Candidatus Thiodictyon syntrophicum: one gene and its partner. The protein of the gene in region 1 interacts with the protein of each later gene in a pairwise test. Links are inferred from orthologs where the notes say so. Each region holds a gene or a part of one and is shown on either strand. Other genes may lie near its edges.

Evidence for each region.
Region 2: the proteins of THSYN_RS04630 (region 1) and aceE interact in binary tests that used the Escherichia coli proteins (3 or more experiments, as listed by UniProt). The link is inferred for Candidatus Thiodictyon syntrophicum from one-to-one orthologs.

Annotation. Positions count from the first base shown.
Region 1 is NZ_CP020370.1:1,046,156-1,053,936, forward strand. The notes cover bases 2,950-5,933. They hold THSYN_RS04630 (ATP-binding cassette domain-containing protein), read left to right. Parts: upstream 2,950-3,554; coding sequence 3,555-5,312; downstream 5,313-5,933. Other genes in these bases: THSYN_RS04625 (HlyD family secretion protein), read left to right, coding at 2,950-3,168; THSYN_RS04635 (nucleotidyltransferase domain-containing protein), read left to right, coding at 5,461-5,778. Also shown: THSYN_RS04615 (hypothetical protein), read left to right, coding at 1-1,028; THSYN_RS04620 (DUF2272 domain-containing protein), read left to right, coding at 1,291-2,073; more of THSYN_RS04625, read left to right, coding at 2,089-2,949; THSYN_RS04645 (SH3 domain-containing protein), read left to right, coding at 6,187-6,486; THSYN_RS04650 (M15 family metallopeptidase), read left to right, coding at 6,549-7,187; THSYN_RS04655 (Uma2 family endonuclease), read right to left, coding at 7,184-7,781. UniProt on the Escherichia coli protein: Part of the ABC transporter complex YbhFSR that could be involved in efflux of cefoperazone. Probably responsible for energy coupling to the transport system.
Region 2 is NZ_CP020370.1:274,618-281,878, reverse strand. Bases 1,151-4,372 are described here. They hold aceE (pyruvate dehydrogenase (acetyl-transferring), homodimeric type), read left to right. Parts: upstream 1,151-1,505; coding sequence 1,506-4,172; downstream 4,173-4,372. Other genes in these bases: aceF (dihydrolipoyllysine-residue acetyltransferase), read left to right, coding at 4,207-4,372; THSYN_RS01185 (PAS domain-containing hybrid sensor histidine kinase/response regulator), read left to right, coding at 1,151-1,369. Outside these bases: more of THSYN_RS01185, read left to right, coding at 1-1,150; more of aceF, read left to right, coding at 4,373-5,865; THSYN_RS01170 (hypothetical protein), read right to left, coding at 6,165-6,902; THSYN_RS01165 (hypothetical protein), read right to left, coding at 7,017-7,261. UniProt on the Escherichia coli protein: Component of the pyruvate dehydrogenase (PDH) complex, that catalyzes the overall conversion of pyruvate to acetyl-CoA and CO(2).

The DNA.
Region 1 (7,781 bases):
GGCGCCTCATGGACAGTGTCCATTCCGGCAGCGCCCGCACCGCGCTGAGCGACGAGTCCACGGACCTCTACCCGGTCCCCCTGACCCGTGCGGCCCTGTGGCCCGGGACCGTCTATGCGGACCCCTATGGTCATGTCCTGGTGCTGGTCAAGTGGATCGCGCAGCGTCCCGGGCAGCCCGGGCTGCTGTTCGCGGTCGATGCCCAGCCGGACAACTCGGTGGCGCGCAAGCGCTTCTGGGAGGGGACCTTCCTGTTCGCCGCGACGCCGAGTGCCGGGCCCGGTTTCAAGGCCTTCCGGCCCCTGGTGCGGACGGGCGGCGCGCCGCGTGAGCTGTCCAACGCGGCCCTGGGGGGCGGTACCGGCCTGCCCCCCGCGTCACAGGAGCAGGCGCGGCTCACGCCGGCGGACTTTTACGCCCGCATGGAGCGCCTGATCAACCCGCAGGGCCTGGAGCCCGCGGCCGCCTATCAGGCGACCCTGGACGCGCTGATGGAGCAGCTCGAGACGCGGGTGGACTCGGTCGCCAAGGGCGAGGCCTATATGCGCGCCCATCCGGGGACCACCATCCCCATGCCCAGCGGCCCGGCGATCTTCGAGACCACCGGCCCCTGGGAGGACTTCGCGACCCCGTCCCGGGACATGCGCCTGCTGATTGCACTGAATGTGCTGGCCGGACTGCCGGAGCGCATCCGCCGCTATCCGGACCTCTATGTGCTGCGCGGCGAGCGCCCGGCGGAGGCCGCCGCGGGGATCGAACGGCTCCACGCGGGGCGCCTGGACCAGCAGTTCGTCACCTATACCCGCAGCGACGGCGCTCTGGAGCGGCTGAGCCTGCGCGACATCTACGCCCGCCGGGCGGGCCTGGAGGTCGCCTACAACCCCAACGACTGCGTGGAACGGCGCTGGGGTGCCGCCCCCGACACGGCCGACTACGTCAGTTGCCGCCGCCAGGCCCCGGCCGACCAGCGCGCGCGGATGCAGGAATATCGGCCCTGGTTCCACGAGGCCCGGCGCCCGCCGCGTTGATCGGCCGCCGACGGCATGGCGGGCGCTGTAACCAGGAAAAAGCAGTTTAGCCGCAAATGAACGCAAATTAACGCAAATAATCAGAGACTTGACTTTTTCTGCATGTTCGTCGTCCGGGCGGTGCCCGCGACGATGCTAACCAGCAGATTTATTTGCGCTTATTTGCGTTCATTTGCGGCCAAATACTCTTTTCGCGGCACTGCGGGGCCAGGCCCGTTTTCCTAACGTCAATTCCGGATGTCTTTTGCAGGAGTTCTTCCCGTTGTCGATTGATTCCATCACCCCGGCCTGGTCAAGGCTGGTTCTGATCCTCGCCCTGGGTCTGGGCCTGAGCGCCTGCACCACGACCGGGGACAAGCCGGCCGCCGGGGGCGCGACCTGGGGCGGACGCCCCATCGGTGCGCCGCCGGCCCCCAATCCCGGCCTCAAGCGGGCGATCCTCAAGCGCGCGCTCGGTGAGTGGGAGTATTTCGGCCGTCAGACCGTGGTCTTCCGGGGCAGTGAGGAGAGTATCCCCCACGTCGGTTCCTGGGAGGACGACAACGCGACCTACAGCGACCGGGTCGGCATGTACTGGCGCGCGGCCGGCAAGGCGGGGCTCAACGGCATGGACTGCCGGGAGCCCTGGTCCGCCGCCTTCATCAGTTATGTGCTGCAGGGCGCCGGGGTGCCCGGGTACCAGTTTCGCCCGGCCACCGCCCATTCGGTCTATCTCGCCAATCTCATCGACGAGTCCTACGTCCCCGGCCGCTGGTTCGTCCCGCGGCGGGTGCGCGACTACAGCCCCAACCCGGGCGACCTGATCTGCGCACCGCGGGGCGCGTCGCGTCCCGCGAGCTTCGATGGTTATCTGACGCCGCGCAGTCTCCAGGGCGCCAACACCCACTGCGACCTGGTGGTCGCCAAGTCCGGCCGGACCCTGGAGAGCGTCGGCGGCAATGTCCGCAACTCGGTGTCGCGGACCACCCTGGAACTGGACGGGCAGGGGCACCTGCAACAGGTCCCGCGGCGGCCCTGGTTCCTGATCATGGAGAACCGTCTGTAGCTTGGCGGGGTGCGCATGAAGAAGGCGATCATCGTGCTGTTGCTGCTGGCCCTGGGTGCGGGCGGCTGGCTGCTGTACCGGGCCCGGGTCGCCGGGGTCGCGGACCCGGGGCGACTCACGCTTTACGGCAACATCGACGTGCGCCTGGTGAATCTGGCCTTCCAGGTCAGCGGGCGGATCGCGGAGCTGGCGGTGTCCGAGGGCGCGCTGGTGGTGCCGGGGCAGGTCCTGGGGCGGCTCGATGACCGGGGCCTGAGCGAGGCGCGCAACGTCGCGCGGGCCCAGGTGCAGGCGCAGCGCGCCGAGCTCGACAAGCGCATCGCCGGCACCCGGGCGCAGGACCTGGCCAAGCTGCGGGCGGACCTGGAGGTGGCGCGGGTCGAGTCGGTCAATAGCGCCCGCCGCGCCGAGCGCGCCCAGGACCTGTTCAAGCGCAAGCTGGCCTCCCCCCAGGATACCGACGACGCCCTGACCCTGGCCCAGTCCGCCGCGGCCAGGCGCAATGCCGTGCAGGCTGCCCTGGATCTCGGCCTGGCCGGCAGTCGGGCCGAGGACATCGCCGCCGCCGCCGCCCAACTCGCCGCCCTGGAGGCGGGGCTGGCGGCGGCCCAGTTGAACCTGGGCTATGCGACCCTGACCGCCCCGGTCGGCGGCATCGTCCAGAACCGCATCCTGGAGGTGGGTGACATGGCCTCGCCCGAGCGTCCGGTCTTTACGATCACCATCACCGAGCCGCTCTGGGCGCGGGTCTATCTGGCCGAGCCGGACCTGGGCCGGGTCCGGCAGGGTCAGCCGGCGCGCGTCTCAAGCGACAGTTTTCCCGGCAAGTCCTATCCGGGCTGGGTCGGCTACATCGCCCCCAGTGCCGAGTTCACCCCCAAGACGGTCCAGACCACCGAACTGCGCGCGGACCTGGTCTATCAGGCGCGGGTCTATGTCTGCAACCCGGCGGGCGAGCTGCGCCAGGGGATGCCGGTGACGGTGGAACTGGACCTGAATGCCGCGCCGCTGGGCGGGCCGGGCTGCGCCCCGGCGGTGCCGTTCGGCCAGGGTCCGGCGCCGGATGCGACGAAATTGAGCCCCAAAGGGGCGTGACATACCAGCCCAGGGCAACGCCCTGGGATAGTGTGTTTTAGTCCCGGAGCCCTGAAAGGGCGAGACATATTGGTTTGAGCGATTAACGGATAGCCTATGTCACGCCCTTTCAGGGCTGGACTCGATTTGATACACGAACCCAGGGCGTTGCCCTGGGCTGGTATGTGTGACCCCGTTGGGGTCATCCGCCAACCTGGGAGCGATTCACAAATAGGTTAGACAAGTCCATTAGGGAGCGCTCTTGGCGCGAATATCGTCGTTGTCGTTGTCGTTGTCGTAATCGTATTCGTAATCGAGGTTATCGTACGACCCCGGATGCTCTCGCAGCCCGAATTGCATCGCTTCTCCGACAACGACAACGACAACCATGAATTCCGGATACCACGATGTCTGCATCGGCGGGAAATACGTCGAATAACGGCGCCGTGCGCAACGGCGATCCACCGCTGCGCGCCATCGGCCTGTGCAAGACCTTTAAGGTCGCGACCCGGACCTTGACGGCCTTGGACGATGTGACCCTGAGCCTGACCCCCGGCGTGGTAACCGGACTGATCGGCCCGGACGGCGCCGGCAAGACCACCTTCATGCGCCTGGCCGCCGGGCTTCTGGCCCCGGATGCGGGGTCCATCGAGGTCCTGGGTCTGGACGCAACCCGCGACGGCCTCGCGGTGCAGTCGCGCATCGGCTATATGCCCCAGCGCTTCGGCCTTTACGAGGACCTGAGCGTCCAGGAAAACCTGGACCTCTACGCGGACCTGCAGGGCGTGTCGCCGGGCGAGCGCCCGGCCCGCTATGCGCGGCTGATGGAGATGACGGGCCTGGCACCCTTCGGCCGACGCCTGGCGGGACGGCTCTCCGGAGGCATGAAGCAAAAGCTCGGGCTCGCCTGCACCCTGGTCAACCCGCCGCGCCTGCTGCTGCTCGACGAGCCCACGGTGGGGGTGGACCCGGTCTCGCGCCGGGATCTCTGGGCCATCGTCTATCAGTTGGTGGCGCAGCAATCCATGAGCGTGCTGCTCTCCACCGCCTATCTCGACGAGGCGCAGCGCTGCGCCCAGGTGATCCTGCTGCACCAGGGGCGGGTGGTCGACCAAGGCCCCCCCGCACACTTCAGTGACCCCTTGGCGGGCCGCACCCTGCGCGTGACCGGCGCGGCGGCGACCCGGCGCCGGCTCCAGAGCGCGCTGGCGCGCCGGCCCGGCGTGCTGGACGCGGTACTGCAAGGCGAGTCGGTGCGGGTGGTGATGCAGGAGGGGGCGGCGCTCGATTGCGCGGCCCTGGGCGAGCCGGTCCGCTGCGAGTCGGTGCCGCCGCGCTTCGAGGACGGCTTCGTCGCCCTGCTCCACGGCGACCGGGAGGCGATCAGGCCCCCCCAGGTGCGGGTGACCCCGACCTTCACCGGGGACGCCATTGTCGTGACCGACCTGACCAGGCGCTTCGGCGGATTCGTCGCGGTGCAGCGGGTGAGCTTCGCCGTGCGCCCCGGTGAGGTCTTCGGACTCCTGGGGGCCAACGGGGCCGGCAAGACCACGACCTTCCGGATGCTGTGCGGCCTGCTGGCCCCGAGCAGTGGCGAGGTGCGGGTGGCGGGCCTGGATCTGCGCCGCGCCGCCGCCCGGGCGCGCGGGCGCATCGGCTACATGGCGCAGCGCTTCTCGCTCTATGCCAATCTCTCGGCGCACCAGAACCTCGCCTTCTTCGCCCGCGCCTATGGCCTTGCGGGCGCGCGGGCCGGGGAGCGCATCGCCTGGGCCCTGGATGCCTTCGAACTCGGGGACCTGGCGGGGGTGGAGAGCGGCACCCTGCCGCTGGGCTACAAACAGCGCCTCGCCATGGCCGCGGCCCTGCTGCACGAGCCGGACATCCTGTTCCTGGACGAGCCCACCTCCGGGGTCGATCCCCTGGCCCGGCGCGAGTTCTGGTCGCGCATCAATGCCCTGGCGGAGGGCGGGGTGACGGTGCTCGTGACCACCCACTTCATGGAAGAGGCCGAGTATTGCGACCGCCTCGCCATCATGGCCGCAGGCGAGGTCCTGGCCATCGGCACCCCCGCCGAGATCAAGGCGGCGGCCGCGCGCCCCGGGGAGGCGCCGCCGGAGATGGAGGAGGCCTTCATTGCGCTGATCCAGGCGCGGGAGGGATGATCAAGGCCATCACGGGAGACTTGACCGCCGTCTCCCGGGCGACTAGGCTTGCTGGTAACCAGCCGCATAACAGTTGAACCTGGAATCGGTGTTCATCTGTGGATTGTCGGTTGAATCTACTATCTGCCCGAGCGTTGCGAGGTGAGCGATGAACGAAAGGGATTTTAATATTGCGCGAGAATTGAAAGGCAGGCTTTCCGGCATGGTTGAGCTTCTGGATTTCCGCATCTTCGGTTCCCGTGCGCGGGGTGATGCCGATGAATATTCAGACATGGATGTATTTGTCGAGGTTGAACGTCTGGATAAGAATTTGAAAGACATGATTCTGGACATTGCCTGGGACATCGGTTTCCATAATCTCATGGTGATTGCTCCCCTGATTTTCACCCGGAACGAGTTGGAGAACACGTCGCTACGTGCGTCGCCGATCGTCAATGTTATCTTCGCGGAAGGGGTTCAGGTTTGATGGCAATGCCGTTGAGTTAAACACAGTCGTTGTCGTTGTCGTAATCGTAATTCGGAGAAGCGATGCAATTTTGGGGTGCGTAGAGAATCCGGGGCACTACAATGACCTCGACAACGACAACGACAACGACAACGACAACGACAACGACAACGACAACGACAACGACAACGACAACGACAACGACGGGATGAACATTCCCTGGGGGACTTGGGCCTTGATCGTAAATCCGCCCAGCCCGCCCCCTCGTGACACCGCTCTAGCGGTGTCACGCATGTGTTGGGCGCTCTGCGCCGCGAGGCCGGCGGGCGGAGTTTCGACCAAGGCCGAGGACTTGTTAAACTTATTATTGAACTGTTCCCTATCGGGCATCCGCCAAGACCTACCGCATACCATCTTTACGAGGTCCTTATGAAAGCAATCATCATGGCATCGCTATTGGTATTGACAGCCTCCGCGGCAACCTACGCCGGGGATGATGTCTGCTTTGGGCGGGTAACCGGCATCAGCGACCGCTACAATCCGGCCAAGGGTTCGGGATTCCTGGCGTTGCGGGCCGGACCCACCCCCTCGGCCACGCAGTTGGGCGAATTGTTCCAGGGGGATCGTGTCGTCGTGCTCAAGCGGCGCGGCGGCTGGCTCAATATCATTGCGGACAATCAGCAGCAGGGCTGGGTCTCATCCAAGTACATCAGCAGCTCCTGCAAATGACTGCCGAACACCGGCCGGCCCTGAGGAACACCAGGGCACCATGGCCCGGGGTGGTGGCGATCGTGCTGACGGTCCTCGGCGGGCTGCACGGCAATGCCTGCGCTCAGGCCCCGCAACCCACCGCGGCGCGTTCCGGCGATGCGCGCGATGCCGTCATCATCGACAGCCGGACCTCGCTGGAGTCCGAGCGCCAACTGGCGCTGGCCCGCGGCTTTCCGCCGGCAATCGTGAACCGCCAATCCCTCGTCGAGGTCAGCTATATCTCGTTTGACGGGAAACTCCATCAGGGACAGATTTTGGTCGACAGCCGCCTGGCGGGCGACCTGCAGGTCATTTTTCGGAAAATTCGTGAAGACCGTTTCCCCATCGGTTCGGTGATCCCGATCTCCCGCTTCGGGTGGGACGATGCGAGGAGCATGGAACACAATAACAGCTCCGGATTCAATTATCGCAAGATCAAGGGCACGGACACCTGGTCAAACCATGCCTTTGGTCAGGCCGTCGATATCAACACGGTCCAGAACCCCTATGTGCAAGGGCGCCATGTTTCCCCGAAAGGCGCCCGCTATGATCCCGCGGCACCCGGCACCTTTTCCAGCGGCTCGCCCGTGGTCAAGCTGTTCAAGGAATTGGGATGGAGTTGGGGTGGGGATTGGCAAGGCAAGAAGGATTATCAGCATTTCGAGAAAGTCCTGCGCTAGCGCAAGTCGTTCGGGTCGACCCCGAGCGCCCTTAGTCGCTGCGCAAGCTGCTCGGCGCGCTGGTGCTCCTGCTCGGCGCGCTCCTGCGCCTGCTCGGCACGCAGCCGCTCCTGCTCGGTACGCAGTTGCTCCTGCTCGGCGCGCAGCCGCTCCCGCTCGGCGCGTTCGTCGGCCTGCTCGGCGCGCAATCGCTCCTGCTCGGCTTGCCGTGCCAACTCGACCGGACTGCGGAAGGGACGGCCCGCCGGGTCGAAGATCTCCAGGGTTTCCGGGCGCACGGCAAAGCGAATCCCGAGCCGCGGGCTGGTCCAACCGTTCAGGTGGGACATCTGCCGCAGGCTGCCCCCTTGGCGCAGCCAGACCTCCAGCCGATTGTGCTCGGGGTCGTAGACATAGTATTCCTCGACCCCAAAGGTGTCGTAGAACTCCAGCTTGTCGCGCATCTCCTTGACGCTGTTCGACGGCGACATGATCTCGAAGACCACCTGGGGCGCGATGCCGCCTTCCTCCCATTGCCGGTACGAGCCGCGCGGGCCCTTGGGCCGGCCGAAGGCGATCATGGCGTCCGGTGCCACGGGGCCGATGAGCCGCCGG
Region 2 (7,261 bases), 770 kb from region 1 along the record:
GCAGGATACCTTTGCCGAGTGGGAGGCGCGCGTGCACCCCGACGACCTGGGGCCCTCCCGGGAGCGGGTGCGCGCCCACTTGATCGGTGTGACCGAGATCTATGAAAACGTCCACCGACTGCGCCACAAGGACGGGCATTACCTCTGGATCATGGCCCGCGGGCGCGCCCTGCGCACCGCGGCGGGCCGTCCCTACCGGATGGTGGGCATCCACCTGGACGTGACCGAGCAGCGCCGGGCGCGCGAGCAGGCGGAGGCCGCCAACCGCGCCAAGAGCGAATTCCTGGCCACCGTGAGCCACGAGATTCTGACCCCCATGAACGGGGTGCTGGGGATGCTCGAGTCATTGCAGCACAGCGGCCCGACCCCGGAGCAGGCGCCGCATCTGGCCACCGCCCGCCGCTCCGCCGAACACCTGCTCGACATCATCAACGATATTCTGGTCCTGTCCACGATCGAGGCCGGGCGCTTCGCGGCCGAAACCACCCCCTTCGCGCCGGGTCCCGTGCTGACGGCCGCCGCCGACGCCTTTCGCGACGCGATGGCGGCCAAGGGGCTCGACTACCGGGTGGACCTGGCCGCCGGGCTGCCCGATTGCCTGCTGGGGGACCCGGCATGCCTGACGCGAATCCTGCGCAACCTGGTGGGCAACGCGCTCAAGTTCACACCCGCGGGCACGGTAACGGTCGCGCTCGGCGGGCGGCCCCTGCCGGACGGTCGCTTCGAGCTGGCGCTCACCGTGCGCGACACCGGCATCGGCATGACCCCCGAGACCCAGGCGCGGGTCTTCAGCCCCTTCACCCAGGCGGACGGGGGCACCACCCGGGCCTACGGCGGCGCCGGCCTGGGGCTCGTCATCTGCCGCCGGCTCCTGGACCAAATGGGCGGGCGCATCTGGATGCAGAGTGAACCGGGCCGGGGTTCGGAGCTGCAGGTCCGCCTGCCCTTGGCGCCCGGCAGCGCCCGGGCACCGGAGCCGCCACCGCGGCCCCGCGCGCGGCGCGCCCTGCTGGCCGAGGACAACCTGGTCAACCAGAAGGTCGCCCGCCGCATCCTGGCCGGACTGGGTCTGGAGGTCCTGGTCGCGGACGACGGGCGCCAGGCCCTGGAGGTCTTCGCCCAGGGCGGTATCGACATCGTGCTGATGGACATCCAGATGCCGGTGATGGACGGTTACGAGGCCACCCGCCGCCTGCGCGCCCTGGAGGCCGAGCGCGCCTGGCCGCGCACCCCGGTGCTGGCGGTCAGCGCCAACACCAGTGCCGAGGACCGGGACCGCTGCCTGGCCGCCGGCATGGACGCCTTCGTCGCCAAACCGACCAACGCGGCCGGGTTCAAGGCGGCGCTGGCACGGTGGGTGGAGATCTAAGAGATTTCGCGCGGATTAGGCCTTGCGTGTCGACCGAGCATTGCCCCAACACATCCTCACCATTGTCGCCGCTTCGCCCTGATATACTGCGGACCTTACGCGCCTCCCCCGCCATGACCGCTGACCGGGAACCGTCATGACCAACAGACCCGATATCGATCCGCAAGAGACCCAAGAGTGGCTCGACGCCCTGGACGGCGTGCTGGAACAGGAGGGCGTCGACCGCGCCCACTTCCTGTTGGAGCGTCTCATCGACAAGGCCCGGCGCTCGGGGGCCCATCTGCCCTACAGCGCCAACACCGCCTATCTCAACACGATCCCGGTCCAGCAGCAGGAGCGCTTCCCCGGTGACCGGGCCATGGAGCGGCGCATCCGCTCCTTCGTGCGCTGGAACGCCATGGCGATGGTGGTGCAGGCCAACCGGCTGTCGACGGAACTCGGGGGCCACATCGCCTCCTTCGCCTCCTCCGCCACCCTGTTCGACGTGGGCTACAACCATTTCTTCCACGCCCGCACCCCGGACCACGGGGGCGACCTGGTGTTCATCCAGGGCCACTCGGCCCCGGGCATCTATGCCCGCGCCTACCTTGAGGGCCGCATCAGCGAGGACGACCTGCTCAACTTCCGCCAGGAGGTGGACGGCGGGGGCCTCTCCTCCTATCCGCACCCCTGGCTGATGCCCGATTTCTGGCAGTTTCCGACGGTCTCGATGGGGCTGGGCCCGATCATGGCCATCTACCAGGCGCGCTTCATGCGTTATATCAACGACCGGGGGCTGGTCAACACCAGCAACCGCAAGGTCTGGGCCTTTCTGGGGGACGGGGAGATGGACGAGCCCGAGTCCATGGGCGCCATCGCGCTCGCCTCCCGGGAGCGGCTGGACAACCTCATCTTCGTGGTCAACTGCAACCTGCAGCGCCTCGACGGCCCGGTGCGCGGCAACGGCAAGATCATCCAGGAATTGGAGGCGGACTTCCGCGGGGCCGGCTGGAATGTCATCAAGGTCATCTGGGGGAGCTACTGGGACCCGCTGATCGCCCGCGACCAGGACGGGGTGCTCCTAAAGCGCATGGAGGAGTGCGTGGACGGGGACTACCAGGCCTACAAGGCCCGAGACGGCAAGTTTGTCCGCGAGCACTTCTTCGGCAAGTATCCGGAAACCGCCGAGATGGTCGCCAATATGACCGACGAGGACGTCTGGCGCCTGAACCGCGGCGGTCATGACCCGGCCAAGGTCTATGCCGCCTACGCCGCCGCCGTGAAGACGACCGGTCAGCCCACCGTGATCCTGGCCAAGACCATCAAGGGGTACGGCATGGGCGTGGCCGGCGAAGGGATGAACATCACCCACTCCCAGAAGAAGATGGGCGAGGTGGCGCTCAAGGCCTTCCGCGACCGCTTCAACATCCCGCTGTCGGACGATCAGCTCGACGCCACCCCCTTCTACAAGCCCCCCGTCGACAGCGAGGAGATGCGCCACCTGCACGGACTGCGCGAGGCCCTGGGCGGCTTCCTGCCGGCCCGGCACGACACGGCGGCGGCGCTGACGGTCCCTGAGCTTGCCGCCTTCGCCCCGCTCCTGGAGGGCACCGGCGACAAGGAGCAGTCGACCACCATGGCGTTCGTGCGCATCCTCAACATCTGTCTGCGCGACAAGGAGATCGGCCCCCTGGTCGTGCCGATAGTCCCGGACGAGGCGCGTACCTTCGGCATGGAGGGGCTGTTCCGCCAGGTCGGCATCTATTCCTCCGTCGGCCAGCTCTATCAGCCGGTGGACGCCGATCAGGTGATGTCCTACCGGGAGGACAAGAAGGGGCAAATCCTGGAGGAGGGGATCAACGAGGCCGGGGCCATGTCGTCCTGGATCGCGGCGGCCACGGCCTATGCGAACCACGGCCAGGCGATGATCCCCTTCTATATCTACTATTCGATGTTCGGCTTCCAGCGCATCGGCGACCTGGCCTGGGCCGCCGGTGACATGCAGGCGCGCGGCTTCCTGATCGGCGGCACGGCCGGGCGCACCACGCTCGCGGGCGAGGGCCTCCAGCACCAGGACGGCCACAGCCACCTGCTGGCCGCCACCATCCCCAACTGCATCTCCTATGACCCGGCCTATGCCTATGAGCTGGCGGTGATCGTCCAGGACGGACTGCGGCGCATGTATCAGGAGAAGGAGCGGTGGTTCTATTACATCACCACGATGAACGAGAACTACCCCCAGCCGGCCCTGCCGGAGGGGCCTGATGGGAGCACGGTGACCGGCATCCTGAAGGGCATGTACCGCGTCCAGCGGGGCGAGGAGCGCACCCACCGGGTACAATTGCTGGGCGCCGGCACCATCCTGCGCGAGGTGCTGGCCGCGGCCGAGCTGCTCGCCCGTGACTTCGACGTGGGCGCCACGGTGTGGAGTGTCACAAGCTTCAATGAACTACGGCGCGAGGGCATCGACGCGGAGCGCTGGAACATGCTCCACCCCGAGGACGAACCGCGGGCGCCCTATGTGACGGCCCAACTCACCGACACCCGCGGACCCGTCATCGCCGCCACCGACTATATGCGCGCCTATGCCGATCAGATTCGGCCCTATTGCCCGCGTCGCTATGTCGTGCTGGGCACCGACGGCTATGGCCGCAGCGACATGCGCAGTCAGTTGCGCAAGTTCTTCGAGGTCAATCGCTACTATGTGGCGGTAGCCGCCCTCAAGGCCCTGGCGGACGAGGGCGCGATCCCCGCCGCCAGGGTCGCGGAGGCCATCGCCAAATACCGCATCGACCCGGAAAAGCCCAATCCGGTGACCGTCTGAAACGCCCGGCAACACAGGCTTTGGAGAATACAGCGTGGCACACCTCGAAACCATCCTGTTGCCCGACATCGGCGATTTCGCCGAGGTCGAGATCATCGAGATCCTGGTCGCCCCCGGCGAGCGGATCGAACCCGAACAGTCACTCCTGACCCTGGAGAGCGACAAGGCGACCATGGAGATCCCGGCGCCGCGCGGCGGGGTGATCCAGGACCTCCTGGTCAAGGTCGGGGACAAGATAGCGGCCGGCAGCCCGCTGATGACACTGGCGACGCAGGATGCGGCGGCGCCGCCCCCCGCGGCGTCGCCAGTGGCCGAGCCGACGGCGGCCAGCCCGACGGCGGCCCCGACCCAGGCCGCAGCCCCAGCCGTGAGCGGGGTCGGCGAGACCATCTCAGTCCTGCTCCCGGACATCGGTGACTACGCCGAGGTGCCCGTGATCGAGATCCTGGTGGCCCCGGGCGAGCGGGTGGAACAGGATCAATCCATCCTGACCCTGGAGAGCGACAAGGCGACCATGGAGGTCCCCTCGCCGCAGGCCGGCGTAGTAGAGGGTATCGCGGTCCAACTCGGGGACAAACTGAGCCAGGGCGACCTGATCCTGACGCTGCGGGTGGATGGCGGCGGCGCGGCGGCGCCGACGGCAGTTGCTCCAGCCCCGGCCGCGGAACCGCCCGCCAAGCCCGCGCCGACGCCCCCCCAGCGCGCCCCTGGCGAGGCCGAGCGGCGTCAGGCCCCGGTGCCCCTGCGTCCGGACGACCTGGCCGCCATCGGTGCTGCCGGTCGCAAGGCCCACGCCAGCCCCACGGTGCGGCGTCTGGCGCGGGAGCTGGGCGTTGACCTGATCCTGGTCAAGGGGTCAGGGCCCAAGGACCGCGTGCTGCGGGAGGACGTGCAGGGATATGTCAAGCGCACCCTGGCCCAGGGGGCCGCGGCGTCCGCCGCGGGCGCCCTGCCCTTCGCGCTCCCCGCCGCGGCGGCCGTGGACTTTTCCAAGTTCGGACCCGTCGAGGTCAAGGAACTCTCCCGCATCCAGAAGCTCAGCGGCCGGCACCTGCACCGGTGCTGGCTCTCGATCCCGCACATCACCCAGTTCGATGAGGCGGACATCACCGAGTTGGAGGCCTTCCGCAAGGCGCAGAAGGACGCCGCGGAGGCGGCGGGGGTGAAACTGACCTTCCTGCCCTTCCTGCTCAAGGCCGTCGCCACGGCCCTGAACCGCATGCCCACGGTCAAGTCGTCCCTGACCCCGGACGGCGACGCACTGGTGATGAAGCACTACACCCATATCGGCGTCGCTGTGGACACCCCCAACGGGCTGGTGGTCCCGGTGGTGCGCGACGTGGACAAGAAGGGCATCTACGACCTGGCCCGGGACCTGATGGATTTCAGCAAAAAGGCCCGAGACGGCAAGCTCCTGCCCGGCGACATGCAGGGCGGCTGCTTCACCATCTCCAGCCTCGGGGGCATCGGCGGCACCGCCTTCACCCCCATCGTGAATGCCCCTGAGGTAGCCATCCTGGGGGTTTCGCGCTCGGACACGAAGCCGGTATGGAACGGAAAAGAATTCGTGCCGCGCCTGATGCTGCCGCTATCGTTGTCTTATGACCACCGGGTGATCGACGGCGCCGCGGGGGCGCGCTTCACTACCCTGCTCGGGCGACTCCTGGGGGACATCCGCACCCTGCTGCTCTGATGCCCGCGCGGGTGCGATCAGAACTGATGTGGTGATCGAGATCGTGGGTACGTTGTCGTTGTCGTTGTCGTTGTCGTTGTCGAATAATCCGACCACGATTACGACAACGACAACGACGCCCGGTCCTTGAGAACGCCCGGTAGCCTGTAGCTGTAGGTGCGCGATGCGTACCCTACGACATGTGCGTTAACACATCAGATCTGATCGCACCCTGCCCGCGCCCCGGCGTCCGATGCTTCAGCCTTGCCCTGTGGGAGTCCGGTCCCGCGGGGACACGAGTGAAATGATCGGGCGCTGGACTACCAGAACCTGGGCTCGAACCCCGGCCGATTCTTGACCTCCATGACCTGATCGCCCACGGCAAGCACCAGGAAGCCCAGCCGCTCGGCGTAGTTGAGCACACTGTCGTCCACCGACAGGGTGGCCAGGATGCCGACGACCGGCAAATGGGCGCGCGCGGGCAGGAATTCCCGGAAGGCGGCGATCTCATCGATCAGCCGGTCGACATCCGCACTGCGCAGGGTGGCCTTGGTGCTGTTCAAGGCGGCCACCTCGGGGGCGATGGCAAAGGCATCGAACTCCCGCACCCGCCCGTCGGGCAGACGCAACCGCACCCGGGCCTGGATGCTGTCGAATTCGCGGCCCAGCGTCTCACGCAGGATGCGCGGCAGGCTGGGGTAGACCAAGTCCTCGACCATGGTGCCGAGCTTGTTGGCGAGGTCGCCCCACTTGCGGTTCATCTCGCGGCGCTCGGCGATGGACTCGGCCTTGAATCCCAGCATTTCGGCCTTGAATCCCAGCATTTCGTCCTTGAACTCGCGCATTTCGTCCTTGAACTCGCGCATCTCGTCCTTGAACTCGCGCATCTCGTCCTTGAACTCGCGCATCTCGTCCTTGAACTCGCGCATCTCCGCCGTGGTGCGCTGCTGGGACTTATAGAGCTTGTTGAACTCGATCCCCACACTCGCGACGAACCGGTCGATCGAGGCCTCGAGTCGATCGACGCGTTCGGCGGTGGCAGGCAGCGGGGCGGGCATGGGATGACTCCGGTTGGTCGGCGCAGGAGAGTATAGCCCTGCGCGACGGTTTGAGCCCGGCGACCGCCCGGCGGCGGGGACCGCGCCGGACCTACCTCAAGGGCCGGGCCCCGCTCAGGCGGCGACGCGTTCGGTCCTTTCCTCCAGGCGCCGAATCAACGGATACAGATTCTCGGTCTCGCGCTGGATGCGATCGAGCACCAACCCGAACATCTGATTGGTGTCCCTCACGAAGGCGGCGTGATCGGCGATCTTCAATTCCTGTTTACGCTCGTCGCACCAGTCCTTGAGGTAGGCGGCGAAGATCCGCTTGATCTCCACGGAGCCGGACAGGAAGCGGTCGGCGGTATTCACCATGA